3 regions of the Kitasatospora sp. NPDC098652 genome follow, and region 2 is predicted to be linked to each of the others. Evidence: riboswitches for the same ligand, from Rfam matches in the RefSeq annotation. Region 2 holds a riboswitch; each other region holds the start of a gene.
What was found. A riboswitch is a leader RNA that binds a small molecule or an ion and turns the genes downstream of it on or off. The one in region 2 is predicted to bind cyclic di-AMP.

Region 1 (9,315 bases), on a different contig from region 2:
TCGCCCGGCCCGGGCGTGCTCAGCCCTCGTGCTTGAACCGCGGGAAGGCGCCGCGGCCGGCGTACTCGGCGGCGTCGTCGAGGATCTCCTCGATGCGCAGCAGCTGGTTGTACTTGGCGACGCGCTCGGAGCGGGCCGGGGCACCGGTCTTGATCTGGCCGCAGTTGGTGGCGACGGCCAGGTCGGCGATGGTGACGTCCTCGGTCTCGCCGGAGCGGTGCGACATCATGCAGCGGTAGCCGTTGCGCTGGGCCAGCTCGACGGCGTCCAGGGTCTCGGTGAGCGAGCCGATCTGGTTCACCTTCACCAGCAGCGCGTTGGCGGTGCCGGTCTCGATGCCCTTGGCCAGGCGGGCCGGGTTGGTGACGAACAGGTCGTCGCCGACCAGCTGGACCTTGTCGCCCAGCTTGACGGTCATGGCCTTCCAGCCGTCCCAGTCCGACTCGTCCAGCGGGTCCTCGATGGAGACCAGCGGGTAGGAGGCGACCAGCTCGGCGTAGTACTCGATGAGCTCGGCGGAGGTCAGCGCCTTGCCCTCGAACTGGTAGGCGCCGTCCTCGTAGAACTCGGAGGCGGCGACGTCCAGGGCGAGCGCGATGTCGCGGCCGGGCACGTAGCCGGCCTTCTGGATGGCCTCGGTGATGAGGTCCAGGGCCTCGCGGTTGCTGTCCAGGTTCGGCGCGAAGCCGCCCTCGTCGCCGAGGCCGGTGGACAGGCCGCGCTCCTTCAGCACGCCCTTGAGGGTGTGGTAAACCTCGACGCCCCAGCGGACGGCCTCGGAGAAGGACTCCGCGCCGATCGGGGCGATCATGAACTCCTGGATGTCGACGTTGGAGTCCGCGTGCGAGCCGCCGTTGAGGATGTTCATCATCGGGACCGGCAGGACGTGCGCGTTCGGGCCGCCCAGGTAGCGGAACAGCGGCAGGTCGCTGGCCTCGGAGGCGGCGTGCGCGACGGCCAGCGAGACGCCCAGGATGGCGTTGGCGCCGAGCGAGGACTTGTCCGGGGTGGCGTCCAGGTCGAGCATGGCCTGGTCGATCAGGCGCTGCTCGGTGGCGTCGTAGCCGACCAGCTCGGGGCCGATCTGCTCGATGACGGCCAGGACGGCCTTCTCCACGCCCTTGCCGAAGTAGCGGTTCTTGTCGCCGTCGCGCAGTTCGAGCGCCTCGAAGGCGCCGGTCGAGGCACCCGACGGAACAGCGGCACGACCCGTGCTGCCGTCGTCGAGGCCGACCTCGACCTCGACCGTGGGGTTGCCGCGGGAGTCGAGGATTTCACGGGCTACGACGACATCGATGGACGGCACGAAGCATCTCCTTGCGGAAGCAGGGTCCGGCTGCGGGTGGTGCCGTCGGCCGGACGATTGCGGAGTCGTTACGACCAGAGCCTAACCGCCCGGGCTCCCGGGGCCACGTCGGCCTGGGCTGCGTCTCACCGTGTGGCCCGGCTACCCACCGGTAGTTCACCTGCTCGTCCCGGCGCGTCCCACCGGGGCGGGCGGACGCGGACGTAGGGGGCCGCCGGGCGCGGCCCCCTACCTGTCCAGCGTGTCGTCACCTGTCCAGCGTGTCGTCCGCCGTGGAAACGGTCCGGCTCAGCCCAGGTGCAGGACCTGGCCGGGCACGATCAGGTCCGGGTTGCCGCCGACCGTGCCGCGGTTGCCGTCGTACAGCGCCTGCCAGCCGCCGGACACGCCCTGGGCGGTGGCGATGCCCGACAGGGTGTCGCCGTCCCGGACGGTGTAGTCGTGGCCGGTCGTGGCGGCCGGGGCCTGGGCGGCCCGCGGGGCGGCGTGCTTGGGGGCGTACTGCTGCGCCGACGGGTCGGCGGGCTTCTCGGCCTGCTTCGGCGCGGCGTGCTTCGGCGCGTACTGCTGGACCGGCTTCGACTGGGCGGGCTTCGCGGCGGCCTTGGGGGCCTGCTGCTTGGGCGCCTGCTGCTGGGCCTGCTGCTTCTGCGGCTTGGCGTCCGAGGAGGTGTCCACCTCGGCCGGGGCACCGCCCTTGCTCAGGCCGGCCTTCTTGGAGCAGACCGGCCAGGCGCCGGGGCCCTGCGAGGCGAGGACCTTCTCGGCGACCGCGATCTGCTGCGCCTTGCTGGCCTGGTTGGCCTGCGCCGCGTACGCGGTGCCGCCGTACGCCTTCCAGGTGCTGGGGGTGAACTGGAGGCCGCCGGAGAAGCCGTTGCCGGTGTTGATGCTCCAGTTGCCGCCGCTCTCGCACTGGGCGACGGAGTCCCAGACGGAGGCCGGGGCGGCGGAGGCACCGGTGGCGGTGAGGAGCGGCAGTGCGAGTCCGACGCCGGCCACACCTGCGACGGCGATGGCCTTCTCGGCCTGGGTGCGACGACGATGACGGCCAGTTCCAACGAACAGCATGAAGGTCCCTCTCCGCACGCCTGCGAGGTGAGCTGTCGGGTTCGGACCGGGAGGTGGCCCGGCCGCCGTCTGCGGAATCGATTCCGCGCGGGCGGCTTCACCCCGAGCCGTGGAGGAACGGCAACAAACCTGGTTCCCCCGCCCCTGCCCAGGGTTCTGGTCGGTTTCCCGTGACGCGGCGGGCAGGATTCGGCGTCCCGCGCACGAGGTCCGCAGCTGCGAACTCCACGGAGACTAGACAGATCCTCAGACGAATCACAAGCTCATATCACCGACATCACACCAGAATTACGGCCCGTGTTCGATCGCCTACCAACGGCGGGTCTTTGTCCGGTTTGATGGGCGTTCATACCGTCGCTGGTGGCCGGTTCCGGATGCCTCGTCAGCGTGTCGCCGGCTCAGGAAGGCCGTGCGGCGACCTGAGCTCCGGACTGAATTCGACCGGAAGTTCGCGCAATCCACGCATGATCAGGCCACCCCGCCAGCGCAGATTCTCCGGGCTTTCGGCCAGGCGCAGATCGGGCAGCCGGGAAAGCAGCGTGGCCAGCGCGGACCGCCCCTCCAGCCGGGCCAGCGGGGCGCCGATGCAGTAGTGGATGCCGTGCCCGAACCCCAGGTGGGGGTTGTCGCTCCGGGCCAGGTCGAGGGTGTTCTCGTCGGAGAACCTGGCCGGATCGCGGTCCGCCGCCGCCAGCACCACCAGCACCGGATCCCCGACCGGGATCTCCACCCCGCCGATGGTCAGCGGACGGGTCGCGAACCGCCAGGTCGCCAGCTCCACCGGCCCGTCGTAGCGCAGGAGTTCCTCGATCCCGGTCTCCAGCAGCGCGGTCTCGCCGCGGGCCACCGACTCCTGCAGCAGGGCCCGCTGCCCGGGATTGCGCAGCAGCGCGTACGTGCCGTTGCCGATGAGGTTCACCGTCGTCTCGAACCCGGCGAAGAGGAGGATGAAGGCCATCGCGGCGGCCTCGTTCTCGGTCAGGTGCTCGCCGTGGTCGCTCGCCCGGATCAGGCCGGAGATCAGGTCGTCCCCGAGATCCGCCCGCTTGCGGTGGATCAGCTCCAGCAGGTACGCCCGCATCCGCTTCACCGCCCGCCCCACACCGCCGCGTTGGCCGCCCGCCTGGCCCGGCTTGGTGTGGCGCAGCATCATTCCGGCCCAGTCGCGGAAGTCGTCCTGGTCCTCGGCCGGCACGCCCAGCATGTCGCAGATCGCGTAGATGGGGAGCGGGAACGCGAACTCGTGGATCAGGTCCGCCGAACCGCGCTGCGCGAAGCCGTCGATCAGCCGGTCGGTCAGCTGCTGGACCCGCGGCTCGAACTCGGCCACCCGGCGCGGGGTGAACGCCTTCGCCACCAGGCGGCGCAGCCGGGTGTGGTCCGGCGGGTCGATGTTCAGCAGGTGGGTCATCAGGTCCGCCTGCCGCTCCCCCGGGATGCCCACCCGGCCGGTGCGGTGCGCCTGCTCGCTGTGGTGCGCCGGGTTCTTCGACAGCCGGCTGTCCGCGAGCGCCTGCCGGGCGTCCGCGTAGCGCGTCACCAGCCAGGCCTCCACCCCGCTCGGCAGCTTGGTGCGGTGCACCGGCGCGTGCTCGCGCAGCCAGGCGTAGGCGGGGTACGGGTCGGCGGCGAACTCCCAGGTGAAGAGCTGCGGGTCGGGCTGGGCGGCGGGCTGGGCGCCCTCGGGCTGAGCTGGCATGGGTCGACCGTAACCGCTGGACCGGACGGGCCCGGACCACCGGCGGACGCGCCCTCGCCACCGGCCGGAGGTCACCGCCGCGCGAACCGTCCGTGACCGGCGCGCGAGCGGGGCGCCGACACTCCGTGGACGGCTCGTGGACGCCGGGTGGACAGGCCTTGGCCAGCTCTTGGCCGGGCGGCAGGCGTGAGCCTGGTCACCTGCGGGGTAATCCCTGTTGCGGAGGGTCAGGACCTGCCTACGATCCTCCGAAGTACGCGCGGGCGCCGGTGCGGTGCCGCCCGCAGGGAGGAGCTGGACCAATGACGGTCAGCGGAGCAGTCGTCGTCATCGCGGTACTCGCGGGCGGTTCGGGGGCCGACCTCGCCCGCCGGTTCGCCGCGGCCGACGCCGCCGGGATGCTGATCGCCGACACCCACGTCGGCGTCGCCGAGGACCTCGCCGCCGAACTCGACCGGCCGGGCTGCCCCGTGGTCGGCGTCTCCGGCGACATCCGCCGGCCCAGCGACGTCGCCGCCCTGGTCGACACCGCCGAGAAGCACTTCGGTCCGATCGACCTCTTCTGCGTGGCGGGCCCGAAGGGCGAGCGGATCGTCTCCCTCGCCGACCTGCCCGCCCACCTCGACCTGGAGCGCCTCGCCGAACTGGTCGTCCTGATCGGCGAGGCGATCGGCGAGCTCGTCCCGCCGCAGCGGTCCGCCTCGGAGCGCACCGCCACGGCGGCCTGAGCCGCCCCTCTGCTCCGGCCTGAGCCGCCCCCGCTACTCCGGCTTGAGCCCCTCGGCCGCGCGCACCGCCTCCCGGTAGCCGCGCGCGGCCGAGCGCAGCGCCGCGTCCACATCCACCCCCGCGTCGTGCGCCCGCTGCACCACCGCCAGCAACAACCGGCCCACCGACTCCGCGGTCAGCTCCGCCGGCAGCTCGTACGGCTCGTCCAGCACCTGCGCGAAGCCCGCCCGGCGCACCCGGGACACCAGCTTCGCCGCGTACGCCAGCGCCGGCAGCCCGGCCGGGACGCCGTCCAGGACGGACTCCCGGTCCGCCTTCTCGGCCGCCTTCAACTGCTCCCAGTTCGCCTCCACCTCGGCGGCGCCCTCCGCCTCGACGTCCCCGAACACGTGCGGGTGCCGGTACACCAGCTTGTCCACGATGTCCCCGGCCACGTCGTCGACGGTGAACGGCCCGGTCGGGTGCTCCTCGGCGATCCGGGCGTGGAAGAACACCTGCAGCAGGACGTCGCCCAGCTCCTCGCGCAGCGCGTCCCGGTCCCCCTCCTCGATCGCCTCGACCAGCTCGTAGGCCTCCTCGACCAGGTACTTCACCAGGCTCTCGTGGGTCTGCTCGGCGTCCCACGGGCAGCCGCCGGGCGAGCGCAGCCGGTCCATCACCGAGGCGAGGTCCAGCAGCCGCGCACCCGGCAGGTCGTACGAGCCGGGCAGTACCTCGATCTCCGGCACCTCCCCGGCGTGCTCCACCGCGAGCCGGGCCAGCGCGTCCGTCAGCCCCGGGTCCCCGTCCGGGCCGCCCAGCCACACCGTCGGCCCCGCCCCGGCCGGCTGGCCGGTCAGCAGCCGCGCCAGCGCCGGCGCCGACCCGGCCGGCACCACCTCCACCGCCACCCCGGCCTGCCGCACCGCCGCCACCTGCGGATGCCCCTCGTCCGCCACCAGCACCCGCCCGGCCGACCGCAGCGCCTCCCAGGCCGGCCACGCCAGCAGCCCGGGGGCCACCCGGTGGGTGGTGGTCAGCAGGATCAACTTCGCGCCCGGGGCGTCCGTCGGCACACCATTAGTCGTCACACCTCGAACCTACCCGCCGCGGGCGCCCCGGGCCCCGGCCGGTGCCCGGCAGCCGAGCGGCGGCCCCGGGCCGGGCCCGGGACCGCCGTGAACCGCCGTGGACCGCTGTGGACCGCCCGGCGCTACTTCTTCGTCCCCGCCAGGTCGTCGAACATCGCCGACAGGAACTCGGTGCACCAGCCGAGCAGTTCGCGCCCGACCAGCGGCTTGCCGCCGATCCGGCCGGTGCTCGGCCGGGGCACCAGCAGCTGCCGGGCCGCCGCCTTGACCTGGCTGCGCGGGTAGAGCCGGTTCAGCCGCAACTGCTGGGACTCCCGCAGCTCCACCGGGCCGAAGCGGACGTTGGAGCCCTGGAGGGTGATGTCCGAGATCCCGCAGCGGCGGGCGTACAGCCGCAGGCCGGCGACCATCAGCAGGTTCTCGACCGCCTCGGGCAGCTTCCCGTAGCGGTCCGCCAGCTCGTCCCGGACCTGCTGGATGTCCGCCTCCGAGTTGACCGCCGCGATCGAACGGTAGGCCTGCAGCCGCAGCCGCTCGCCGGGGGCGTAGTCGTGCGGCACGTGGGCGTCGACCGGCAGCTCGATCTTCACCTCCAGCGGCTCCTCCTCCGGCTCGCCGCCGTTCGCCAGCGACTCGCGGAACTCGGCCACCGCCTCGCCGACCATCCGCATGTAGAGGTCGAAACCGACACCCGCGATGTGCCCGGACTGCTCACCGCCGAGCAGGTTGCCGGCGCCGCGGATCTCCAGGTCCTTCATGGCGACGTACATGCCGGCGCCCATCTCGGTGTGCTGGGCGATGGTGGCCAGCCGCTCGTGGGCCGTCTCGGTGAGCGGCTTCTCCGGCGGGTACAGCATGTACGCGTAGCCGCGCTCGCGCCCGCGCCCGACCCGGCCGCGCAGCTGGTGCAGCTGGGAGAGGCCGAAGGTGTCGCCGCGCTCGACGATCAGGGTGTTGGCGTTGGAGATGTCGATGCCGGACTCCACGATCGTGGTCGACACCAGGACGTCGAACTCCTTCTCCCAGAAGTCGACGACGACCTTCTCCAGCTGGGTCTCCCCCATCTGCCCGTGCGCGGTGGCGATCCGCGCCTCGGGGACGAGGTCCTTGAGCCGGGCGGCCGCCTTGTCGATCGACTCGACCCGGTTGTGGATGTAGAACACCTGGCCCTCGCGCAGGAGTTCACGCCGGATCGCGGCCGAGATCTGCTTCTCGTCGTACGGCCCGACGAAGGTCAGCACCGGGTGCCGCTCCTCCGGCGGGGTGGTGATGGTGGACATCTCGCGGATGCCGGTGACGGCCATCTCCAGGGTGCGCGGGATCGGCGTCGCGGACATCGTGAGCACGTCCACGTTGGCGCGCAGCTTCTTCAGCTGCTCCTTGTGCTCGACGCCGAAGCGCTGCTCCTCGTCGACGATGACCAGGCCGAGGTCCTTGAACCTGGTCTCCGAGGAGAACAGCCGGTGGGTGCCGATGACGACGTCCACCGAGCCCTCGAACAGCCCCTCCAGGACGGCCTTGGCCTCGCTGTCGGTCTGGAAGCGGGACAGCGCCTTCACGGTGACCGGGAAGTTGGCATAACGCTCGGCGAAGGTGGAGAAGTGCTGCTGCACCAGCAGGGTGGTCGGCACCAGCACGGCGACCTGCTTGCCGTCCTGCACCGCCTTGAACGCGGCCCGCACCGCGATCTCGGTCTTGCCGTAGCCGACGTCGCCGCAGATCAGCCGGTCCATCGGGACGGACTTCTCCATGTCCGACTTGACCTCGGCGATGGTGGTCAGCTGGTCCGGCGTCTCCGCGTACGGGAAGGCGTCCTCCAGCTCGCGCTGCCACGGGGTGTCGGGGCCGAAGGTGTGGCCGGGGGCGGCCATCCGGGCCGAGTACAGCTTGATCAGGTCGGCGGCGATCTCCCTGACCGCCTTCTTGGCCCGCTGCTTGGTCTTGGCCCAGTCCGCGCCGCCGAGCCGGTGCAGCGTCGGGGCCTCGCCGCCGACGTACTTGGTGACCTGGTCGAGCTGGTCGGTCGGCACGAACAGCCGGTCGCCGGGGTGGCCGCGCTTGGCGGGGGCGTACTCCAGCACCAGGTACTCGCGGGTGGCGCCCTGGACGGTGCGCTGCACCATCTCGACGTACCGGCCGACGCCGTGCGCCTCGTGCACCATGTAGTCGCCGGCCGCCAGGGCCAGCGGGTCGATCGCGTTGCGGCGCCGGGACGGCATCCGGCGCATGTCCTTGGTGGAGGACCGCTGGCCGGACAGGTCGGTCTCGGTGATGACGGTGAGCTTGAGCCGCTCATCGACGAAGCCGTGCTCGATGGACCCGCAGGAGACGTACACGACGTCCCGGGTGGGCGCCTCGGCGAGGTCGGCGACCAGCCGGGCCGGGATGCCCTCGTTGCCGAGCACCTCGGCCAGCCGGGAGGCCGGGCCGTGGCCCTCGGTCACCATGACGACCCGCCAGTCGGCGGCCAGCCGCTCCTTGGCGTCGGCGATCGCCCGGGCGGTGTCGCCCCGGTAGGCCTCGACGGCGTGCATGCCGAGGGTCAGCGTGTTGACGTCGACCTCCAGGATGCCGTCGAGCGTCGACTCGCTGGTCGCGAACGGGCTGACGGACCACCAGGGCAGGCCGATCCGGTCGGCGTGCTCGCGCACCTCGGCGAGCGAGCGCAGCGAGGCGGCGGAGACGTCGATGGTCTCCAGGTCGATCGGCCGGTCGCCGCCGGCGGCCGCCGCGACCCAGGAGGCCTGGAGGAACTCCTGGCTGGTGGCCACCAGGTCGGCCGCCCTGGTCCGGACCCGCTCCGGGTCGCAGACCACCGTGACCGAGCCGAGCGGCAGCACGTCGAGCAGCAGCTCCATGTCGTCCACCAGCACAGGTGCCAGCGACTCCATGCCCTCGACCGCGATGCCCTCCGCGATCTTGTCCAGGATCTCGGCCAACCCGGGCTGCTGGGCCGACAGTTCGGCGGCCCGGGCGCGCACCTGGTCGGTCAGCAGCAGCTCCCGGCAGGGCGGCGCCCACAGCCCGTGCTCGGCGATCTCCAGCGAGCGCTGGTCGGCGACCTTGAAGTAGCGGATCTCCTCGACCTCGTCGCCCCAGAACTCCACCCGCAGCGGGTGCTCCTCGGTCGGCGGGAAGACGTCCAGGATGCCGCCGCGGACGGCGAACTCGCCGCGCTTCTCGACCAGTTCGACCCGGGCGTAGGCGGCCGCGGCGAGCCCGCGGGCGATCTCCTCCAGGTCGTGGGTCTCCCCGCGCCGGACGGCCACCGGCTCCAGTTCGGCCAGCCCCTTCACCTGCGGCTGGAGCACCGAGCGGACCGGAGCGACGATCACCTGCACCGGACCGGCCGCCGGGTCGTCCGCCCGCGGGTGCACGATCCGGCGCAGTACGGCCAGTCGGCGGCCGACGGTGTCCGAGCGGGGCGACAGCCGCTCGTG
Region 2 (9,315 bases):
CGGGGTAGGCGAAGATCAGGTAGCCGCTCAGGGTGAGCGCGAAGGCGCCGTCCGCGAAGGGCAGCCGGGGCAGCGCGGCGGCCAGGTAGCACTGCGGGTGGGCGGCCGAGTCGGCGGCGAACAGCCGACGGGCGCGGTCCCAGCTGCGCAGGTAGCGCTCCGGGCGGGCGGGGCCGCGCGGGCGGGGCGAGGGGTACAGCTGTGGGCGGGCGGCCATCGCGCTGGCCATCGACGCCCGGGCGGCCAGGGCCCTGGCGGCCAGCTCGGGCGGCGGCAGCGCGTACGCCGGGTCGACGGCGATCACCCGGCAGCCCAGCTCGCGCGCCTCGGCGGCCAGGCCGGACGCACCGCCCGGGCAGTCCAGCAGCGGGCCGGGCAGGGCGGCGAGCCGGGCGCGGGTCAGGCCGAACAGGGCGCAGTACTCGTCCAGCGGGCGGGAGGTGACCAGGACGTCCGGCGCGGGCACGGGGGTGGGGGCGGTCGCCACCCGGTCATCCGAACACGGGCCCGCCCCACCCGCATCCGGAGCGCGTCCGGAGCACGGGCGGGGCGGGAGCGGCGCAGGGGCGGGGGCGGCGCAGGGGCGGGCGTACGTGGGAGGTGCGGGAGTACGTGGGAGGGCGCGGGGCCGGGCCTCAGCGGCCGAGCAGCCCCCGGGCGGCGGCCCGGTTGACGTTGGTCAGACCGCGGACCAGCCGCGCGGTGAGGAAGATCAGCAGCACCCCGATCGCCGAGAACGCGGCGATCTGCCAGGTGCCCTCCACGTAGTAGACGTGCCGGACGTGGTGGCTGTCGGTGAAGTCGAACAGCTGGTACCCGCGCCAGGGGGTGTAGCGCGGGAAGACCCAGTGGTAGAGCGGGTAGAGCGCCATCGCCCAGCCGAGCAGCAGGAACGTCAGCGTGAGGCAGAAGCTGAACACCGCCCAGGGGAACATCACCACCTGGTACAGCACGGCCTTCCAGCCCGCCCCGTCGGCCAGCCGCGCGGTGACCGAGCCCCAGCCGCCCGGGCGGACCTGGCGCACCGGCGCCGGGCCGGGCACGTCCAGGGCGAGCATCCCGCGCACCCGGGCCCGCTCCGCCCGGCCGAAGCCCCGGGCGGTGCTGGTCAGGGCGGCCAGCACCGGCAGGCCGAGGACGGTGACGAAGGTGCCGACGCCGAGGCTGAACAGAACGATCGCGAGGACGAAGCCGACGATCGCGATCGGCAGCCCGATGAGCGCGTAGCCGACCTCGCGGTAGTAGTGCCCGGAGAACGGCGCCCGCCAGAAGCCGGGCGGCTCCTCGGTGCGGTGGGCCCTGGCCGGGCGGGCCCCGTCGTCGCCGTAACCGCCCGGGGCGTCCCATCCCTGACCCAGCGTGCTGCCGCTGCTGCTCATTTCCCGGTCCCCGGCCCCTCGTAGTCCTGGTCTTCCGTACTTGCTGACGTGGTCCAGTCTGGCCGGGGCGCGGCCCGGCAAACATCCGGCCGACCGGCGGATCGGGGGTGGGGTTATCCCCCCTGCGGTGGGCCGGCCGGGCCGGACCACTCGTCGGCGAGCAGTGCGTACCGGTACGAGTCGCGCCAGGCGCCGCCCTTGTACAGGTCGTGCCGGACGCGCCCCTCCAGCCGGAAGCCGAGCCGGGTGAGCACCTTGGCCGAGGCCTCGTTCTCGACGTCGACCCGGGCGGCCAGCCGGTGCAGGCCGAGCGCCCCGAAGGAGAGCTCGCAGAGCAGTCCGGCGATCTCGCCCGCGTAGCCGCGGCCCCACACCGGGCGGCTCAGCACGTAACCGAGGTGGGCGGAACGGTACTTGCCGAGGGTGAGGCTGGCGTGCGCGATCGGCAGCGCGTCCTCCGGGTCCTCGGCGTCCTCGCGCCGGACGACGGCGAGCCGGTAGACGCCCCGCTCCTCGGCCATCGCCTCCTCCAGGTAGAGCTCGAGCTGGTCGGCGCAGGTCTCGCGGTCGCGCGGCTCGAAGGGGAGGTAGCGGGTCACCTCCGGATCGCCGTACAGCGCGTGCAGCGCGTCCACCTCCTCCGGGGTGTGGCGGTACTCGCGGAGGGCGAGCCTGGGGCCGGCGAGGCGTACGGGGACCATGGCTGCCGACCCTACCGGCGTCCGGCGGCTACCGTTCGGAACATGAACGACGAAGACCTGCGGCTCGCCCCGCGCACCAGGGCCGCCGACCTGCTCGCCTGGGCGGCCGGCCAGGACCGCGCGCCGGTGGCCGAAGCGCCGCTGCGCGCGGTGCTGGCGCTGCTGGAGCTGGGCGGGGGCAGGATGCACGACGGCTGGCCCGAACTCACCTCCGACGAGGTGGAGCACCTGCTGTACGAACGGCTCCACCTCTACGTCCAACCCGCGCCGGAGCAGGACCCGCTCGCGTACGGCGAGGCCGTACGGCTGCTGGTCGACCACCAGCGGGCGGCGAAGCGGCTCAACGCCAAGCGCCAGGAGCGGCTGCACGCCGAGGCCGAGTGGCAGGGTGAGGTCGCGGCCGGGCTGCTGCGCCGCGCCGACCTGGTGACCTGGCCCCGGCTGTACGCGGTGCTGCTGCACGCGCACGGGGTGGACGTGACAGATCCGGCGACCGTCCGGGACTGGCTGGCCGGCTTCGCGGCGCTCGACGAGGAGCAGCGGCTGGCCGGGTACGAGGCGCTGACGCCGACCGGCTGGCTGGACGACCCGGACGAGCAGGGCTGGGGGCCGGGCCGGGTGCTGTCCGTCGGCATGGCCACCGACGGCGCGCGGCTGCTGCTGGAGCAGGGCCTGATGCGGCGCAGCTACCGCAACCTGGCCGAGCTGAACGCGCTGGGGCGCCCGATGCCGGACGAACTGGCCGGTGGCTTCGAGGAGTTCGAGGCGGCGGCGGCCGAGGCGGCGCTCGACCTGCTCGGCGAGTGGACGGTGCCCGGGCTGCCGCGGCTACTGGTGGAGGAGTTCCCGGAGCTCGCGCCGGAGCCGGGGGCGGCCGAGATCGACGCCTACCTGGCGCAGCTGCCCGCGGACGAGCAGGAGGAGCTGGAGGAGCAGGACGAGCAGGACGAGCAGGAGTGAGCTGACGCGGCAGGGCCCCGGGCGCGCCGCCCGGGGCCCTGCCGCGTCATCGGTCCTACGGGGTGAGGCCGCGCTGCTGGAGCCAGGTCTCCGGGTCGACCGGGGCGCCGCCGCCGGGGCGGACCTCCAGGTGCAGGTGCGGGCCGGTGACGTTGCCGGTCGCGCCGACCTTGCCGATCTGCTGGCCGGCGGTGACCTTGCCGGAGCCCTTGATGATCGAGGAGAGGTGGCAGTACCAGATCTCGGTGCCGTCGGGCAGGGTCTCGACGATCCGGTAGCCGTACGAGCCGGACCAGCCGGCCGAGGTGACGGTGCCCTGGCCGACGGCGTAGACCGCGGTGCCGGTGTCGGCGGCGAAGTCCAGGCCGGTGTGCAGGTGGGCCCAGTAGCGGGCGCTCTGGCCGTAGTGGGCGGAGAGGTTGTAGTCCTTCACCGGCAGGGTGAGGGCGGCGGCCTTGGCCCGCTCGGCCTCCTCGGCGGCGCGCTTGGCCTCCGCCTCCTTGGCGGCGGCCTTGGCCTCGGCCTCCTGGGCGGCCTGGACCCGGGCACCCTCCTCGGCGGCGGTGCGCTGGCTGTCGGCCTGCTGCTGGATCCGGGCGGCGAGCGCGAGGCCGGGGTCGGCGGCCAGGGCGACGGGCGTCTCGTCCGGGGCCTCGACGGCGGGTGCGGCGGCCGGGGTCGCGGAGGCGAAGCCGGTGGCGCCCAGGGTCGCGGCGACGGCGGTGACGCCGAGCAGCGGGGAGGCCCCGCGGGCCTGACGCGGCATCCGGTGGCGGTTGGCCTCGGCCTCCGGGGCGAACGGCTCGGCCGGTCCGGCGGACCCGCCGTCGCGGGGCTCGGCACCGTGCGGGCCGGGGTGGTCGAGGAGCTGGGTACCGGCTGCGGGGCCGGCCGGGTGTGCCGGGGTGTGCGTCGACGCCACGGAGGCGCGCTCCTTTCCTTCCTTCGCGCCTACCGGGTTAGCTGACGGGTTCGGAGCAGGAAGGTCTCCTACGGCCGGGCCGGAGCCCCGCCGATTCACCCCAAGGAACGTGGTTCCCCGGCTCCCTGACCTGCCCGGAGGCCGGTCGGCGGGATTAGGCGACGGCGCACGGTGCCGTCTGGGTACGGCGTTGACGACCGCGCTGCGTTATCAAACGTTAATCCTAGGACGCTCTGATTCCAAGCCATCCGCCCGGGGCCACTGTGGAACAGGTGATCGGACGTCAACGAACGACCCCTCAGCCACCGGGCCCATCTGAGTACTCCTACTCATGTGCGACCCGGCCGCCCCGTCGCATCCTGGCGCCATGAGCGCACCGATGCAGTCACGGACCACGGCCGCGTACTTCGTCCAGGCCGTCCTCTCCTTCGCCCTCTCCGGCACCGCCCTCGCCGCCGGGATCGCCTACCTGCCGGTGGGCGGCTGGACCCGGGCCTTCCTCGGGATCGGCCTCCTCTACACCGTCACCTCCTCGTTCACGCTGGCCAAGGTGATCCGGGACCGACAGGAGTCCTTGGACACCGTCGCCCGGGTCGACCAGGCCCGGCTGGAGAAGCTGCTCAGCGAGCACGACCCCTTCCGGGTCGAGGGGGCGTGAACGGGAAGCGCCCTCGTCGTCGGCCGGACGCTTGACGGCTAAGGCTATTAGCCTTAGCTTTATGGCTACAGGCAGAAACGAGCGAGCCGGCGGAGGCCCACCATGAACGGCACCAGCACCCCGAGCACCCAGTTCCTCGACGTCCCCGGCGGCCGCCTCGCGTACGACGACACCCGGCAGGGCGACGGCACCCCCGTCGTCCTCCTCCCCGGGATGCTCGACTCCCGCCACGCCTACCGGCACCTGCACCCGCTGCTCACCGCCGCCGGCCACCGGGTCGTCACCATGGACCTGCGCGGCTTCGGCGACTCCTCGATCGTCTGGGACGACTACGGGCCCGCCGCCATCGCCACCGACGTCCTCGCCCTGCTCGACCACCTCGGCATCGAACGGGCCGTCCTGGTCGGGCAGTCCTACACCGGGGCGACGGTCGTCAAGGTCGCCAGCGACGCACCCCAGCGGGTCGCCGGGATCGCCCTGATCGACGCCTTCGTCGAACACCGGTCCAACGCCCTCATGCGGGGCGTCATGGTCGCCATGGGCGCCGCCATGGTCCGGTGGCCCGGCGTCTGGGGCTTCTACCTGCGCAAGATGGCCTACCCCGGCCCCCGCCCCGCCGACCTCGACGGCTACGTCGACGGGCTCGTCGCCGCCCTGCGCACCCCCGGCCGGCGGACCGCCACCCGCGGCCACGTCACCGGCGACTCCGCACCCGTCGGCTGGTGCGCGGCCGTCCGCTGCCCGGCCCTCGTTCTCATGGGCAGCAAGGACCCCGACTTCCCGAAGCCCGAGGCCGTCGCCGACCTCCAGGCCGAGAAGCTCGGCGCCCGCAAGGTGATGATCGAAGGGTCCGGGCACTACCCGATGGCCGACAACCCGCAGGCCGTCGCCGACGCCCTGCTGCCCTTCCTCGCCGAACTCGCCTGAACCCCCGCCCGTACGGAGAGAACCAAGCCATGCCCCGCGTAGGACTGACCCCCGACCAGGTCGTCGACCACGCCCTCGCCCTCATCGACGACCAGGGCGGTGAAGCCCTCACCCTCGCCTCCGTCGCCACCCGGGCCGGCGTCGCCACCCCCTCGCTGTACAAGCACGTCAGCGGCGGACTCGGCGAGTTGCGGCGCCTCATCGCGGTCCGGGTCACCGAGGAGCTCGCCGACCGGCTCGCGGACGCCGCCGTCGGCCGCAGCGGGGACGACGCCGTCACCGCCGTCCTGCGCGCCTACCAGGCCTACGCCACCGCACACCCCCACCGCTACGCCGCCCTCCCCCAGGCCCCCCAGCCCGACGACGACCTCACCCGCGCCGCCACCCGGCTCGTCGGCGTCATCGTCGCCGTCCTCCGCGGCTACGGCCTCGACGGCCCCGAAGCCATCCACGCCGCCCGCACCGTCCGCTCGCTCGCCCACGGCTTCGCCTCCCTCTCCATCGCCGGCGCCTTCCAACTCGCCGAGGACCCCACCACCTCCCACGACCGCCTCATCACCACCCTCACCACCGCCCTCCACACCTGGCCCGGAACGGCCACCGCCTAGACCGCGCCCCGCGGCTCAGGCCGGGGCCCGCGACGCTCCCCCAGCCTTCGGCCGGGAGGTACCCCCACCGCAGAGACCCTGGCCGAAACCCGCGCAGCACCCCGTGAGAAAGGGGCCACCGGGCGCCCGGTGGGCGCGCCAGAAGTCGGCCCCATCGACTTCTGGCGCGAGGCAGGCTGAGAAGGGGTCTTCCGGCGCGGGCAACCGGGGCGCTGGAAAGGCACGACCCCACCAGGCGGGCGCCTCTGCAAGGGAAGTCGGCCCAGCCGACTTCCTGATACGCAGAAACGGCGGAGGGAGCACGGAGCTACGGGGCCTCGGCGGGTGGCGGCGCCTACTGGGCGCGGGCGCGCGTCAGAAGTCGGGCGGACCGACTTCTGGTGACCGCAGGCCCAGAACGGGCCTGGCGGAGACGGCCGGAACGCAGCAGCACGCAGACCAGGCAGAGGAGAACGGGCTGCGGGGCGGCAGGCATCGGCGGGCGGGCAAGCCGGGAGGTGCCCAGGAAGTCGGCCCGGCCGACTTCTCGCGCAGCACCCCGTGGGAAAAAAGAGGCCACCGGGCGACCAGCCGCGCCTCTCGGGCCTCGGAGGAACGCGGCGGCGGCAGTGAGCGCGCCAGAAGTCGGCCCCATCGACTTCTCGTGCGAGGCAGACCGAGAAGAAACCTTCCGGCAGAGGTAGCCGGGGCATTGAAAGAGTGCGGCCCCACCGATCGACGAGATCCGGCGGGGCCCCTCCGCGAGGAGGCCGACTCTCCCACGGGCGGGGGCTGCGCGCGGGAAGTCGGGCCGGCCGACTTCCTGTTACGCGGAAACGGCGGAGGAAGCACGGGGCTACGGCGGAGGGCGGCGCCTACTCGGCGCGGGCGGCCGGGATGCTGCGGTAAGAAGCGGCGTACCAGAAGTCGGGCGGGCCGACCTCTGGCGTCAGCGGGCCACCTGCCCCGAACCGTCGGGGCGAGGAAACGCAGCAAGGAAACGCAGCAGCATCGGCGGCCGGGACTCGGGCGCGCACCAGAAGTCGGGCGGGCCGACTTCTGGTGACCGCAGGTCCGGAACAGGCCTGGCGGAGACGGCCGGAGCGCAGCAGCACGCAGACCGGGCAGCGGAGAACGGGCTGTGGGGCGGCGGCAGGTGGGGACGGGCGGCCACCGTGCTGAGGGGGCGGGCAAGCCGGGAAGTGCGCGGGAAGTCGGGCCGGCCGACTTCCTGTTGCGCGGGAGCGGCGGGGGGAGCACGGGGCTTCGGCGGGGGGCGGTGGCTACTGGGCGCGGGCGAACGGGGCTCGGGCGCGCGTCAGAAGTCGGGCGGGCCGACTTTTGGTGACCGCAGGTCCGGAACGGGCTTGGCGGAGACGGGCGGGGCGCAGCAGCAAGGAGACCGGGCAGGGGAGAAGAAGGGGCTGCGGGGCGGCAGGCGCGGGCGGGCGGCCACTGTGCTGAGGGGGCGGGCAAGCCGGGAAGTGCGCGGGAAGTCGGGCTGGCCGGCTTCCTGTTGCGCGGGAGCAGCGGCGGGGGGAGCGCGGGGCTTCGGCGGGGGGCCGGGGCTCGGGGGCGCGTCAGGAGTCGGGCGGGGTGACTTCTGGTGACCGTGGGCCCGGAACGGGCTTGGCGGGGACGGGCGGGGCGCAGCAGCAGGCGGGGCTGCGGGGCGGGAGGTGGGGGGTGGGAGGGGAGGGGTTAGTGTGGCCGGGCTGACTGGTGGTCATGACAGGGGACCGCCCACGCCTTCGCGGAGGTCCCGGGTGCCCGCACTGATAGCGAGGGTGCGGCGGTGGTACGGCCGGTTGCTGGACGGGGACGTCCGGGCCGGGCGGGTGGCGCTGGGGGTGCTGCTCGGAGTGACGGCGGTGCTGGGCGTGTTGCCGGTCCTGTTGCCGTACGGGTGGCCGCCGTCGGCGCTGGTGCTGCCGGTGGTGGGTGGCGGGTTGGTGCTGCGGCGCGGGCAGTTGCGGGTGCTGGTGTGCGCGGCGCTGGCGGGCGGTCTGCTGGGGGCGGTGGTGCAGGACCCGCACGGGGTGCGGCTGGGGGTGACGGTGGTGGTGGCGGCGACGGGGGCGACGGTGCTGACCGCGAACCGGTTCCGGGACCGGCTGGGGCTGCGCGGCACCCAGGGCGATTCGATGCTGCTGGAGCTGGCGGAGCACAACCGGGCCCTGGCCCGGCTGCCGGAGCGGCTGCTGGACTGGCACTTCGACAGTGCGCTGGCCCCGGCGGGCGGCGCGTCGTTCTCCGGGGACTTCCTGCTGTGCGCCCACCGGCCGGAGGAGGACCTGCTGGAAGTGGTGCTGGTGGACGTGTCGGGCAAGGGCACCCGGGCGGCGGCCCGGTCGACGCACCTGTCGGGGGCGTTCGCGATGCTGCTGGGCCGGGTGCCGCCGGAGGCGTTCCTGCCGGCGGCCAACGACCACCTGGTACGGATGGGCTGGGAGGACGACTTCGCCACGGCCGTGCACCTGGCGCTGCACCCGGCGACGGGCCGCTACCGCCTGTTCAACGCGGGCCATCCGCCGCCGGTGCGGTTCTGCCGCCGGTCGGGCTGGGTGCCGTCGGAGCACGGCGGTCCGGCGCTGGGGCTGGTGCCGGGGGCGCCGTACCCGGGGGTGCCGGGGCGGCTGGCGCACGGGGATTCGCTGCTGCTGTTCAGCGACGGCCTGGTGGAGGTGCCGGGCCGGGACCTGGACGAGGGGGTGGGCCGGCTGCTGGCGGCGGCCGAGCCGGAGGTGCGCACCCACCGGACACAGCAGCAGCTGGTGCGGGGTGCGGCGGGGCGGCTGGTGCGCACGGTGGCGCAGGACGTGGCGGACGACCGGACGCTGGTGCTGGTGCGACGGCTGGGCACGGCCGCGACCGGATGAGGCTCCGGGCCGGACTCCGGCCGCGGCTATGGAAATGGGGTATGAAGATTTAGTGCCCATCCCCGAGGACGAGAGCCGGACGCCGGCCGGCAGCCCGGCCGCCCGCGGCCCGGCCACCCGCAGCCCGATGCGCTGCGTGCGCCTGCTGCTCGGCTGCACCAGCGCCGCCGAGCTGCTCGGCACCGTCCTCGCCGAGGGCCCGAACTGGATCACCGGCGAAGGCTCCGCGCTGTACCTGCTGGACCCCGCCGGGATGCTCCGGCTGACCGCCTCGCACGGGCTGCCGGACTGGGCGCACGAGC
Region 3 (9,315 bases), on a different contig from region 2:
GCTGGCGCTGGTCCGCCGCCCGGCGATCGGCGGGCTGCTGCTGGGCCTGGGCGGCATCGTCAAGATCTGGCCGCTGCTGGGCCTGATCGGCACCCCGTCCGGCCGCCGCACCCGCCGCTCCTGGACGCTGGCCGCCGCCACGGCGGTCTCGGTCGGCTTCCTGCTGGCGGCCGGGATGAACGGCGCCTTCGGCTTCCTGGCCTTCCAGGGGGCCCGCGGCATCGAGGTCGAGTCGGTGGGCGCGCTGCCGCTGCACATCGCCCGGCTGGCCGGGGGCTGGGACGGCAGGGTCACCATGAACTACGGCTCCCCCGAGATGCTCGGACCGTGGGTCAGCGTGATCAGCAAGGTGATGATGGCCGGCACCGTGCTGGGCTTCCTCTGGCTGCTGCTGTGGCGCTTCACCGCCCGTCGGCGCAACGCCGCCACCATGTACGACGCGGCGCTCTGCGCGCTGCTGATCTTCGTGGTGACCAGCCGGGTGATCAGCCCGCAGTACCTGGTCTGGCTGATCGGCGTCGCGGCGGTCTGCCTGACCGTGCGCGGCACCAGCCAGCGGCCGGTGGCGCTGCTGATCCTGGTGGCCTGCCCGCTCACCCTGCTCGAGTTCCCGACCATGTTCACCCAGGTCCTGAACAGCGAGCCGCTCGCGGTCGCCGTGCTGGGCCTGCGCAACCTGCTGCTGCTGACCGCCGCCGTGCTCTCCGGCATCCGGCTCTGGCGCTCCACCCGCGCCTCGACGGCCCTGGTGCCCACCGTGGTCCTGGCCGAACCCCCGGCCCTGCCGGCGGCCTCCGCCTACCCGGTCCGCCCCGGCATCGCGTACGAGCAGGACCTGCTGGACGGCATCGACCACCCCGCCGGGCGGTAGCGGCCCACCCCAGGGGCCCAGCCCTACCCTGCCCACCCCAACGGCCCGGCCCTCCCGTGCCCGGCTCTCCCGTGCATAGCCCTCCCGTGCCTAGCCCTCCCGTGCCTAGCCCTTCAAGGCCTCGACCTCGGTCAGCCACAGCCCGGTGAACTCGGCCAGTCCGACGCCCAGTTCGGCCCGCAGCAGCCGGTCCGTCCGGTGCGCCCGGTCCTCACCCGCCCCGTCGGCCGCACCGACCGCCCGGTAGAAGGCGACCAGCCGCTGCACCCCGTACCGGCGGGCGATCAGCTCGCAGGCCAGCCAGGACTGCTCGTAGGCCTGGGCGATGCCGTCGGCGCCCGCGGCGAAGTCCGCGTCAGCGGGCAGCGCGGTGGGCAGCTTCCCGGCGGCGACGTCCCGGGCCAGCTCGGGCGCGATCTGCTGCGGGCGCCGGCCGGAGTCCCGGTAGGCCGTCCAGTCGGCGACGCCCTCGGAGAGCCACAGCGGGGTCCAGGCCCGGGTGTCGGCCCGGGTCGCGACATGGGTGGTCTCGTGGGTGACGACCACCTGGCGGCCGAAGTCGCTGAGCTTCGCGAAGGCCTCGGGGTTGACCACCACCCGGTCCGCCGGGGTGTGCCGGGGCGCGCCGGGCGCGGCCACGGTGACCGCCGCCATGCCCGTCCAGCCCGCCGGGTCGGCCTCCAGCAGCCGGGCGAACTGCTGCTCGGTGGCGGGCAGTTCCAGCAGCAGCCGGCCGGGCCAGGCGTCGCCCCAGACGGCGCTGACGGCCGGCACCGCCTTGTCCCCCACCGGGACCAGCCCGGCCGGGTCGGGCCCGTCGGCCAGGCCGAGCACCAGGCAGTGGGCTCCGGCGGCGGTGCGGACGGGGCCGAGGTCCCAGGGCGCCGGGGGCCCGCCGGTGCCCTCCTCGTGCTCGACCCGCCAGCCTCCCCCGTCCCGGACCAGCTCGATCCGGCGCGGGTACACCACCGGGTACTCGTCGTACCCGGCGATCCGCAGCGCCAGCTCGACGGACGCGTCCTGCCGCTCCGGCCCGGCGGGCGGCGAGAGCACCAGGTTCCGGTACGCCGCCTCGGCCCCGGTGAGCCCCGACCAGGCGGGCAGCGAGCGCGCCCGCGCCGCCAGCAGGGCGGTGACCTCGGCCCGCCGGTCGACGGCCCGCCCGCCCGGCGGCGGGGCCACCGGGGGCAGCGAGAGCTGGACCAGCCCGCCGGCCGCCAGCAGCAGCGCGCCGCGCCGGGACAGTACCGGGCGCGCGGGGTCTATCGGGTGGGGACCGTCCGACCCGGGGGGCGTCGTGCTCAGAGCCGGACCACTCCCGAGACCGGCATCGCGTTGACGCTCTCGTACCGGACCTTGGCGCCGGGGTACGGGGCGTGCACCATCACTCCGCCGCCGGCGTACATCCCGACGTGGTGCATGTCCCGGTAGAAGATCACCAGGTCTCCCGGCCGCGCTTCGGAGAGGCTGATCCGCTGCCCGGCGTACGCCTGGGCCTGCGAGGTGCGCGGCAGGGTCACTCCGGCCTGCCGCCAGCTGTAGTACATCAGACCGGAACAGTCGAAGGCACGCGGCCCGGTGGATCCGTAGACGTACGGCGAGCCGACCATCCGCACCGCGGCGGCCAGCGCGGCCGCCCCGCGTTCGGAGGCGGCCGGGGCGCTGCCGAGGTCCAGCCGGTCGGTGCCGCGGGTGGCGCGCTGCTCGGCCTCCCGGGCGTCCTGGGCGACCATCCGGTTCCGCTCGGCGGCGCCCAGGCTGTTGAGCAGCTTCTGCGCCGTGGCGAGGCGCTGCTGGATCTGCTGCTTGCTGTCGGCGAGCGAACGGCGGGCCTCGTCCAGCTCGGCGAGCTTGGCGGCGGTCTCGGTGCGGCGCTGGTCGAGCCGGCGCTGACGGGTGACCAGCTCGTGCAGGGTCTCCTGCTGGCGCTCGGCGGCCTGGCCGAGGGTGCGGGCCCGGGTGAGGTAGGCCTCCGGGTCGCTGGAGAGCATCAGCTGGGCGGTCTGGGTCATCCCGCCGCCCCGGTACTCGGCCCCGGCGACCGTGGCGAGGTCCCCGCGCAGCTCGTTGAGCTGATCCTGGGCGGTGGCGACCTCGCCCTGGAGGATCGTGGTCTCGCCCTGCAGCCGCTTCTGCGCCTCCTGCGCGGCGTTGTACTTCTCCGAGGCCTGTTCGGCCTCGTCGTACAGCTGCTCGACCTGGGCCTTGACGTCCTTGCGGTCGGGCGCGTCCGGCGCCCCGGGGGCGGCCTGGGCGCTGCCGGCGGTCGCCACACCCAGGGCCGTGGTGGCGGCCGCGGTCAGTACCAGCGCACGGGCGAGCAGTTGGGAACGACGGTGCACGGGCATGGCGGCAACGGCTCCAGTCCTGCGGCGCGGCCCCGCGGCCGCGCCCCGGTGGGCGGCCGTCGAGCGGGAGTCCGGTGGCAGACGTTAGCGAGTCCGGGCAAGTGAGTCCAAACCCCTACCGACCCGAATATTTGACCCCTAATCGGACACCAGGTCGAGCCGCCGGAAAAGCCGCAGGCCCGGCCCTCCGTGACGGAGGACCGGGCCCGTGAACGCGTGGGTGGGGATCAGACCCGCACGATGGAGGACAGCGGCATGTTGGAGACGGCCTCGTAGCGCACCGACGCGCCCGGCTTGGGAGCGTGCAGCACCTGGCCGTTGCCCGCGTAGATGCCGACGTGGTGGGCGTCGCCGTAGAAGATCAGCATGTCGCCGGGCTGGGCCTGGGAGATGTCCGAGCCGATCCGGGTGCCGGCGCCGGCCTGCTCCTGCGAGGTGCGCGGCAGCGACACCCCGGCCTGGTTGAACGCCCAGACCATCAGGCCGGAGCAGTCGAAGGAGCCGGGGCCGGTGGCGCCCCAGACGTACGGGCTGCCGACCTTGGTGGCGGCGGCGGCCAGCGCGGCGGCACCGTGCGAGCTGCCCGGGGCGACCTTGACCGGCGCGGCGGTGGAGCCCGAGCCGAGGTCGCTGCGGCTGTTGTCGCGCGAGGCACGGTCCGGGGTGGCCGGCTTGGCGGCGGCGGCCTTCGCGGCGGCGTCGGCCGCGGCCTTCTCCTCGGCCGCCTTGATCGCCTGGCGCTCCTGCTCGGTCAGCGTGTTGAGCAGGTCCTGGGCGGCCTTGAGCTTGTTCTGGACCTCGTCCTTGGAGGCCTTCAGCTGCTGGGTCGTGGCCTCCAGCTCGCCGAGCTTGCCCTGGGCCTCGGTGCGGTCCTGGTCCAGCTTGCGCTGCTGGTCCTGCAGCTGCTTGAGCTGGTTCTTCTGGGTGCTGCCCGCCTGGTTCAGCGCGCCGGCCTGGTTGAGGAAGTTGTCCGGGCTGGAGGAGAACATCAGCTGGACCGTCGGGGATATGCCCCCGTTGCGGTACTGCTCGCCGGCGATCTCGGCCAGGCCGCCCTGGAGGTCGGTCACCTGGGCCTGCTGCCGGGCCACCTGGTCCTGGAGGCCGGAGACCTGCTTCTCCAGCTCCTGCTGCTTCTCCTGGGCGGCGTTGTACTTCTCGGTCGCCTGCTCGGCCTGCTCGTTGAGCTGGTCGACCTGCTCCTTGACCTGGTCCTTGGTCGGCTGCGGGTCGGCGTGCGCGCCGGACTGCGCGGAGAGGGCGACGGCCGCGGCGGCGAAACCGGTCAGGATCGAGACGCGGGTACGGCTGGCGGGCTTGGGACGACGATGGGACGCCACGAAGGCGGACTCCTTCTTCCTACTCCCGCCTACCGGGTGAGCTGACGGGTTCGGGCCGGAAGCATGCCCTACGACGCCTCACCGGCCTCACCTACGGCCGACCTGGCGCCGATTCACCCCGGAGGAACGTGTGGTTCCCCGGCTCCGCTCCGCAGCGCCCCCGACTACTGGGCTCCCCTGTCGGGCAGTCGTTCCGACCTGCCCCGCTGTTTCGCGAACTCGGCGGTAACCACCGCCGCCACCCGGGCTGGGTGATCGACTGTGCGGTGGTTCGGGGCACGACCCTAGTAACTGAACCGTGATCGGTTCAAATCCTTGTCAGAAAAAAGACGGAAGATTACCCATGTTCTTTTGTGAAAATGACTGATGGTGATCAGCGCCGCACGCAAAGCTGATCGACTCTCACCGTCCGGCCCATCGGGGACCCACACCCGAAGCGCCACCCCCGATCGGAGGTGGCGCGGATCACAGGGCCGGAACCGGCCCTCGGGGTGGTGCCGGGGCGTCAGATCCGGCGGATCGTGTTGATCGGCATCGCGTCGGCCTTCATCACCTTCACCACGTCACCGGTGTGCGGCGCGTGGACCACCATGCCGTTGCCGATGTACATCCCGACGTGGTGCATGTCGCCGCCGTAGATCACCAGGTCGCCCGGCTGGGCGGTGGCCAGCGTCACGGCGGTCCCGATGTGGCCCTGCTCCTGCGAGGTGCGCGGCAGCGAGACGCCGGCCTGACCGTACGCCCAGACCATCAGGCCCGAGCAGTCGAAGGTGGAGGGCCCGGTGGCGCCCCAGACGTACGGCGAGCCCTGCTTGCTCATCGCCTTGGCCACCGCCACGGCGGCGTAGCCGCTGGCCGGCGGCAGGTTGCTGAGGTCGACCCGGTCGGCGCCGCGGGAGGCGCGGTCGTCCTGCTGCTGCTGGGCCCGGAGCGCGGCCCGGTCGGCGGCGCTGAGCGAGTTCAGCAGGTCCTGGGCGGCCTTCAACTTGGTGTTGACGTCCGCCTTGGCCTGGTTGAGGTCCTTGGTGGTGGAGTCCAGGGAGGCGAGCACGGCGGCCGCCTCGGCCTTCTCCTGGTCCAGCCGGCGCTGCTGGTCGAGCAGGCCCTTGAGCGCCTCGGTCTGGGTGGTGCTGGCCTGCTGGACACTCGACGCCTTGTCCAGGTAGCCGGACGGGTCGGAGGAGAGCATCAGCTGCACGGACGGGTCGATGCCACCGGTGCGGTACTGCTCGCCCGCGACCTGGGCCAGGCCCACCTGGAGCTGGCTCATCTGGTCCTGGCTGCGGGCCACCTGGTCCTGGAGCTGGTCGGCCTGCTTGCGGAGCTGGTCGGCACGCTCCTTGGCGCCGTTGTACTTCTCGGCCGCCTGCTCCTGCTCCTGCTGGAGCTGGTCGATCTGCGCCTTGACGTCGCTCTTGTTCGGCTGCGGCGCCGCGTGCGCGGCGACCTGCGCGGAGAGGGCGACCGCGGTCGCAGCAGCAGCGGTGAGCACGGAGACCCGTGCGCGGCTGGGCTGCTTCGGACGGCGGTGGGAGGCCAAGAGACCGGCTCCTTCTTCCATCGGACTCACCTGATCAGGTGAGATTCCGGAAAATAGGTTTGACGCCAGACCCTAGTGAAGATCTACCCGTTTTGCCACTCCCCCGAAGGCGTGAACTCCGCTTCCCCCACTGACTTCACCGGATCCGCACACCCGCACGGAAACCCCACTGACCTGCCGTCACCGCCTCCGGCCCCAGCTCAGGGCCGGGCCAGCCGGTTCAGCAGCAGCACCGAGGCCACCGGGCGCGCACCCGCCTTCCGCACGCCCTCCGCGACCTCCCGGTCGGTGGAGACCACCACCACCGGACGGCCCTGCGGCTCGGCCCGGACCAGACGGCGGATCAGCTCGTCCGCGGTCTCGCCGGTCCGGCTGAACCGTACCCGGACCCCGCGCGGCGGCGCCATGATGACCGGTACGTCCAGGTCCTGCCCGTCGAACACACAGGTGACCTCCGCCTGGGTGCGCTGGGCCAGCATCGCCAGCCCGCCCAGCAGCCGGATCCGCTGCTGCTCCAGCGGCAGCGCCGGATACCCGGTCTTGGTCACGTTGTAGCCGTCCACCACCAGGTGCACCTGCGGGATCGCCAGCAGCTGGTCCAGCAGCGCCGGGTCGTCCTCGGCCAGGCCGCGCCGGGCCACGTCGTGCGGCGAGGCCGCCCCCGGCACCACCGCCTCCACCAGGTCCGCCGGGCGGATCTGGGAGACCGGCAGGGCCAGCTCCCGCTGCAGGCCCTGCGCCGACTGCAGCACGGTGTCCAGCAGCAGCCGCAGCCGCATGTCCTCGACGCTGCGGCCCTCCCGGGCCGAACGGCGGCCCTGCTCGACCGCGGTCTCCAGTTCGGACACCCGGTGCCGCAGCCGCCGCGCCTCGGACTCGGCCGCACTGCGCTCCCCGGCGGCCTGCGCCCTCGCCGCCTCCAGCTCCCCGGTCACCCGCCGGGTCTCGGCCTGCGCCCGCCGGGTGTCGCTCTCCAGCGACCGCACCTTCTTGCGCAGCGACTCGGCCTCCCGCCGGACGCCCTCGAACTCCGCGCGCTGGCGCTCCAGGTCCGCGCGCGCCGCGGCCCGCACCTCGGCCAGCTCGGCCTGGAGCTTCTCCACCAGCCGGGAGGCCTCCGCCGCCGCGTCCTCGGCGCCGGCCCGCTCGGCCTCCTCGCCCGCCTCGGCGACCAGTCGGCTCCAGCCGGGCGAGCGCACCAGGTAGGCGGCGGCGGCGACGTCCATCGGATCGGCGGCGCCGGGGACGGTCCCCGACTCCAGCGCCTTCACCAGGTCCGGCTGGCCCAGCCGCAGCCGCTCCGCTATCCGCACCCGGAAGGCCGGCTCGGACTCCAGCGCCGCCGCCAGCGCGGTGGCCGCGTACTTGGCCCGCCGCGCGGGGGTGAACTTGACGTACTGACGCAGGCTCTGCGGCAGCTCCCCGGGCGGCAGCCCGCCCAGCGCGTCCGAGGCCAGCCCGACCACCCGCCGGCGCACCCCCTCGGGCAGCGGCCGGTCCAGCTTCTCGGCCGCCCGCTCGGCACCCGCACCGGCCGGGGCCGCGCCGGGGCCCTCCGGGAGGTCGGTCTCGGACGGGCCCGGCTCGGCGGCCGGCTCCGGTGCCGGCGCAGCGGGCTGAAGCCCCTGCGCTTCGCCGGGCTCCCTCGCTGCGTCCACCACGTCCTCGGCTCCGATCCTGGTCCAGCGGGTGCGGCCGCGGCCGCCCCTGTCGTCACGCTCCGTGCGTCTTGTCTGTATTGTCCCGTGCGGTGGACGGCGGCGTCGCGCACCGCCCACCGCACCGGCGGGGTCAGCCCTGCGCGGCGGGGGCCTCCACGCCCTCGGCACCCGGACGGGCCACCAGCTCGACCTGGTCCACCGCGTTGCACCAGCGGCAGCGCACCGACTCCACGGTCTCGCTGTGCACCTCGGTCTCCTCGACCCGGGATTCGCCGGCCAGGTCGAAGTGCAGGAACTCGGTCACCCGCGCGGAGCGGGTCACGTCGAAGCGGGTGAGGTTGCCGCACAGCGTGCAGCGCCAGCGCGTCTCGGCGGTCGGAGCGGCGACGGTCATCGGGGGGTCCTCTCGGCTGGTCCCTGGGCGGGCGAGGCGCTCCCCCCGGAGCCCCGGCGTCGGCGGCGGGAGGCGGGAATGCCCGCCCCAAGCCTATTGCCTGGGGCAACCACCAGGACCACCGGTCAGCCGAGATGACCGGAGCCCGTCCCGCCCCGCCGGACGGCCCAGTAGTCCACCTGCCGTAAACCGCCGTGTCACCTGCCGCGCCCGGAGGGATGCTTGGCCGCATGGCGCTCACGGCCCCCGACCACACCGATGCGCGGGACGGCCGCCCGGCGCTGCCCGCCCCGGCGGTCACCTACGCCCTGATCGCGGTCAACACCCTGGTCTTCCTGCTCGGCCCGGCGGCCGGCCTCAACCCCCTGTACGGCACCGGCCAGACCCGGATCTGCGCCGAGCAGCGGTACGAGCAGCGCTGGGGCGCCGTCCCCGCCGAACTGCTGACCGGCCACCCGCTGACCGCCGGGCAGCTGGCCGAGGCCCCCGACCCGGTCCCCGGCTGCCCCGCCGCCCCCACCCCGGGCAAGCACCCGGCGGTGTCCGCCCTCACCGGCCTCTTCCTGCACGCCGGCTGGCTGCACCTGCTGGGCAACCTGCTCTTCCTGCACGTCTTCGGCCCGACCGTGGAACGCCGGGTCGGCCGGGCCAGGTACCTCCTCTTCTACCTGGCCGCCGGCTGCACCGCCTCGTACGGCTTCGCGCTCGCCGAGTCGCACGCGCCCGACTCCACCCGGGTCCTGATCGGCGCCTCGGGCGCGATCTCCGCCGTGCTCGGCGCCTACCTGCGCTTCCACCCGCGGGCCCGGGTGACCACCCTCGTCCCGCTGCTCCTCTTCCTCCCGCTGCGCTTCCCGGCCTGGCTGGTGCTCGGCCTCTGGTTCGCCCTGCAGTGGTGGTCGGTGCACTCGGCCGGGCCCGGGGTCGCCTACCTGGTGCACGTGATCGGCTTCTCCGCGGGCTTCCTGTACGCCTGCACCGTGGTCGGCCACCCCCCGAGACGCCCCGGCTGAGGCCCGATACGCTGGCCGCACCCGCATCAAGGAGCCCGAACTGTGATCACCGCCATCGTCCTGATCAAGACCAGTGTCGACCGCATCCCCGAGATCGCCGAGGCCATCGCCGCGATCGAGGGCGTCAGCGAGGTGTACTCGGTGACCG

Region 1: it holds a riboswitch for cyclic di-AMP, as region 2 does, so the genes downstream of both, ACIQWA_RS27325 (transglycosylase family protein) here and ACIQWA_RS28470 (M23 family metallopeptidase) in region 2, are expected to answer to the same signal.
Region 3: it holds a riboswitch for cyclic di-AMP, as region 2 does, so the genes downstream of both, ACIQWA_RS28860 (NlpC/P60 family protein) here and ACIQWA_RS28470 (M23 family metallopeptidase) in region 2, are expected to answer to the same signal.

The regions. Positions count from the first base shown of each region.
Region 1 covers NZ_JBIWAQ010000014.1:133,745-143,059, reverse strand. The annotation lists gene eno (phosphopyruvate hydratase) at 20-1,306, opposite strand; gene ACIQWA_RS27325 (transglycosylase family protein) at 1,595-2,377, opposite strand; cyclic di-AMP (ydaO/yuaA leader) riboswitch at 2,379-2,549, opposite strand; gene ACIQWA_RS27320 (cytochrome P450) at 2,760-4,076, opposite strand; gene ACIQWA_RS27315 (SDR family NAD(P)-dependent oxidoreductase) at 4,379-4,804, shown strand; gene ACIQWA_RS27310 (MazG family protein) at 4,838-5,875, opposite strand; gene mfd (transcription-repair coupling factor) at 5,998-9,315, opposite strand, start outside.
Region 2 covers NZ_JBIWAQ010000015.1:177,023-186,337, reverse strand. The annotation lists gene ACIQWA_RS28490 (hypothetical protein) at 1-487, opposite strand, end outside; gene ACIQWA_RS28485 (sensor domain-containing protein) at 636-1,379, opposite strand; gene ACIQWA_RS28480 (GNAT family N-acetyltransferase) at 1,493-2,080, opposite strand; gene ACIQWA_RS28475 (hypothetical protein) at 2,123-3,040, shown strand; gene ACIQWA_RS28470 (M23 family metallopeptidase) at 3,096-3,962, opposite strand; cyclic di-AMP (ydaO/yuaA leader) riboswitch at 3,975-4,133, opposite strand; gene ACIQWA_RS28465 (YiaA/YiaB family inner membrane protein) at 4,330-4,620, shown strand; gene ACIQWA_RS28460 (alpha/beta fold hydrolase) at 4,723-5,547, shown strand; gene ACIQWA_RS28455 (TetR/AcrR family transcriptional regulator) at 5,577-6,155, shown strand; gene ACIQWA_RS28450 (PP2C family protein-serine/threonine phosphatase) at 7,901-9,013, shown strand; gene ACIQWA_RS28445 (SpoIIE family protein phosphatase) at 9,066-9,315, shown strand, end outside.
Region 3 covers NZ_JBIWAQ010000016.1:58,889-68,203, forward strand. The annotation lists gene ACIQWA_RS28845 (glycosyltransferase 87 family protein) at 1-871, shown strand, start outside; gene ACIQWA_RS28850 (hypothetical protein) at 977-2,053, opposite strand; gene ACIQWA_RS28855 (NlpC/P60 family protein) at 2,173-3,219, opposite strand; gene ACIQWA_RS28860 (NlpC/P60 family protein) at 3,447-4,559, opposite strand; cyclic di-AMP (ydaO/yuaA leader) riboswitch at 4,570-4,726, opposite strand; gene ACIQWA_RS28865 (NlpC/P60 family protein) at 5,065-6,099, opposite strand; gene ACIQWA_RS28870 (NYN domain-containing protein) at 6,300-7,601, opposite strand; gene ACIQWA_RS28875 (hypothetical protein) at 7,891-8,154, opposite strand; gene ACIQWA_RS28880 (rhomboid family intramembrane serine protease) at 8,385-9,167, shown strand; gene ACIQWA_RS28885 (Lrp/AsnC ligand binding domain-containing protein) at 9,210-9,315, shown strand, end outside.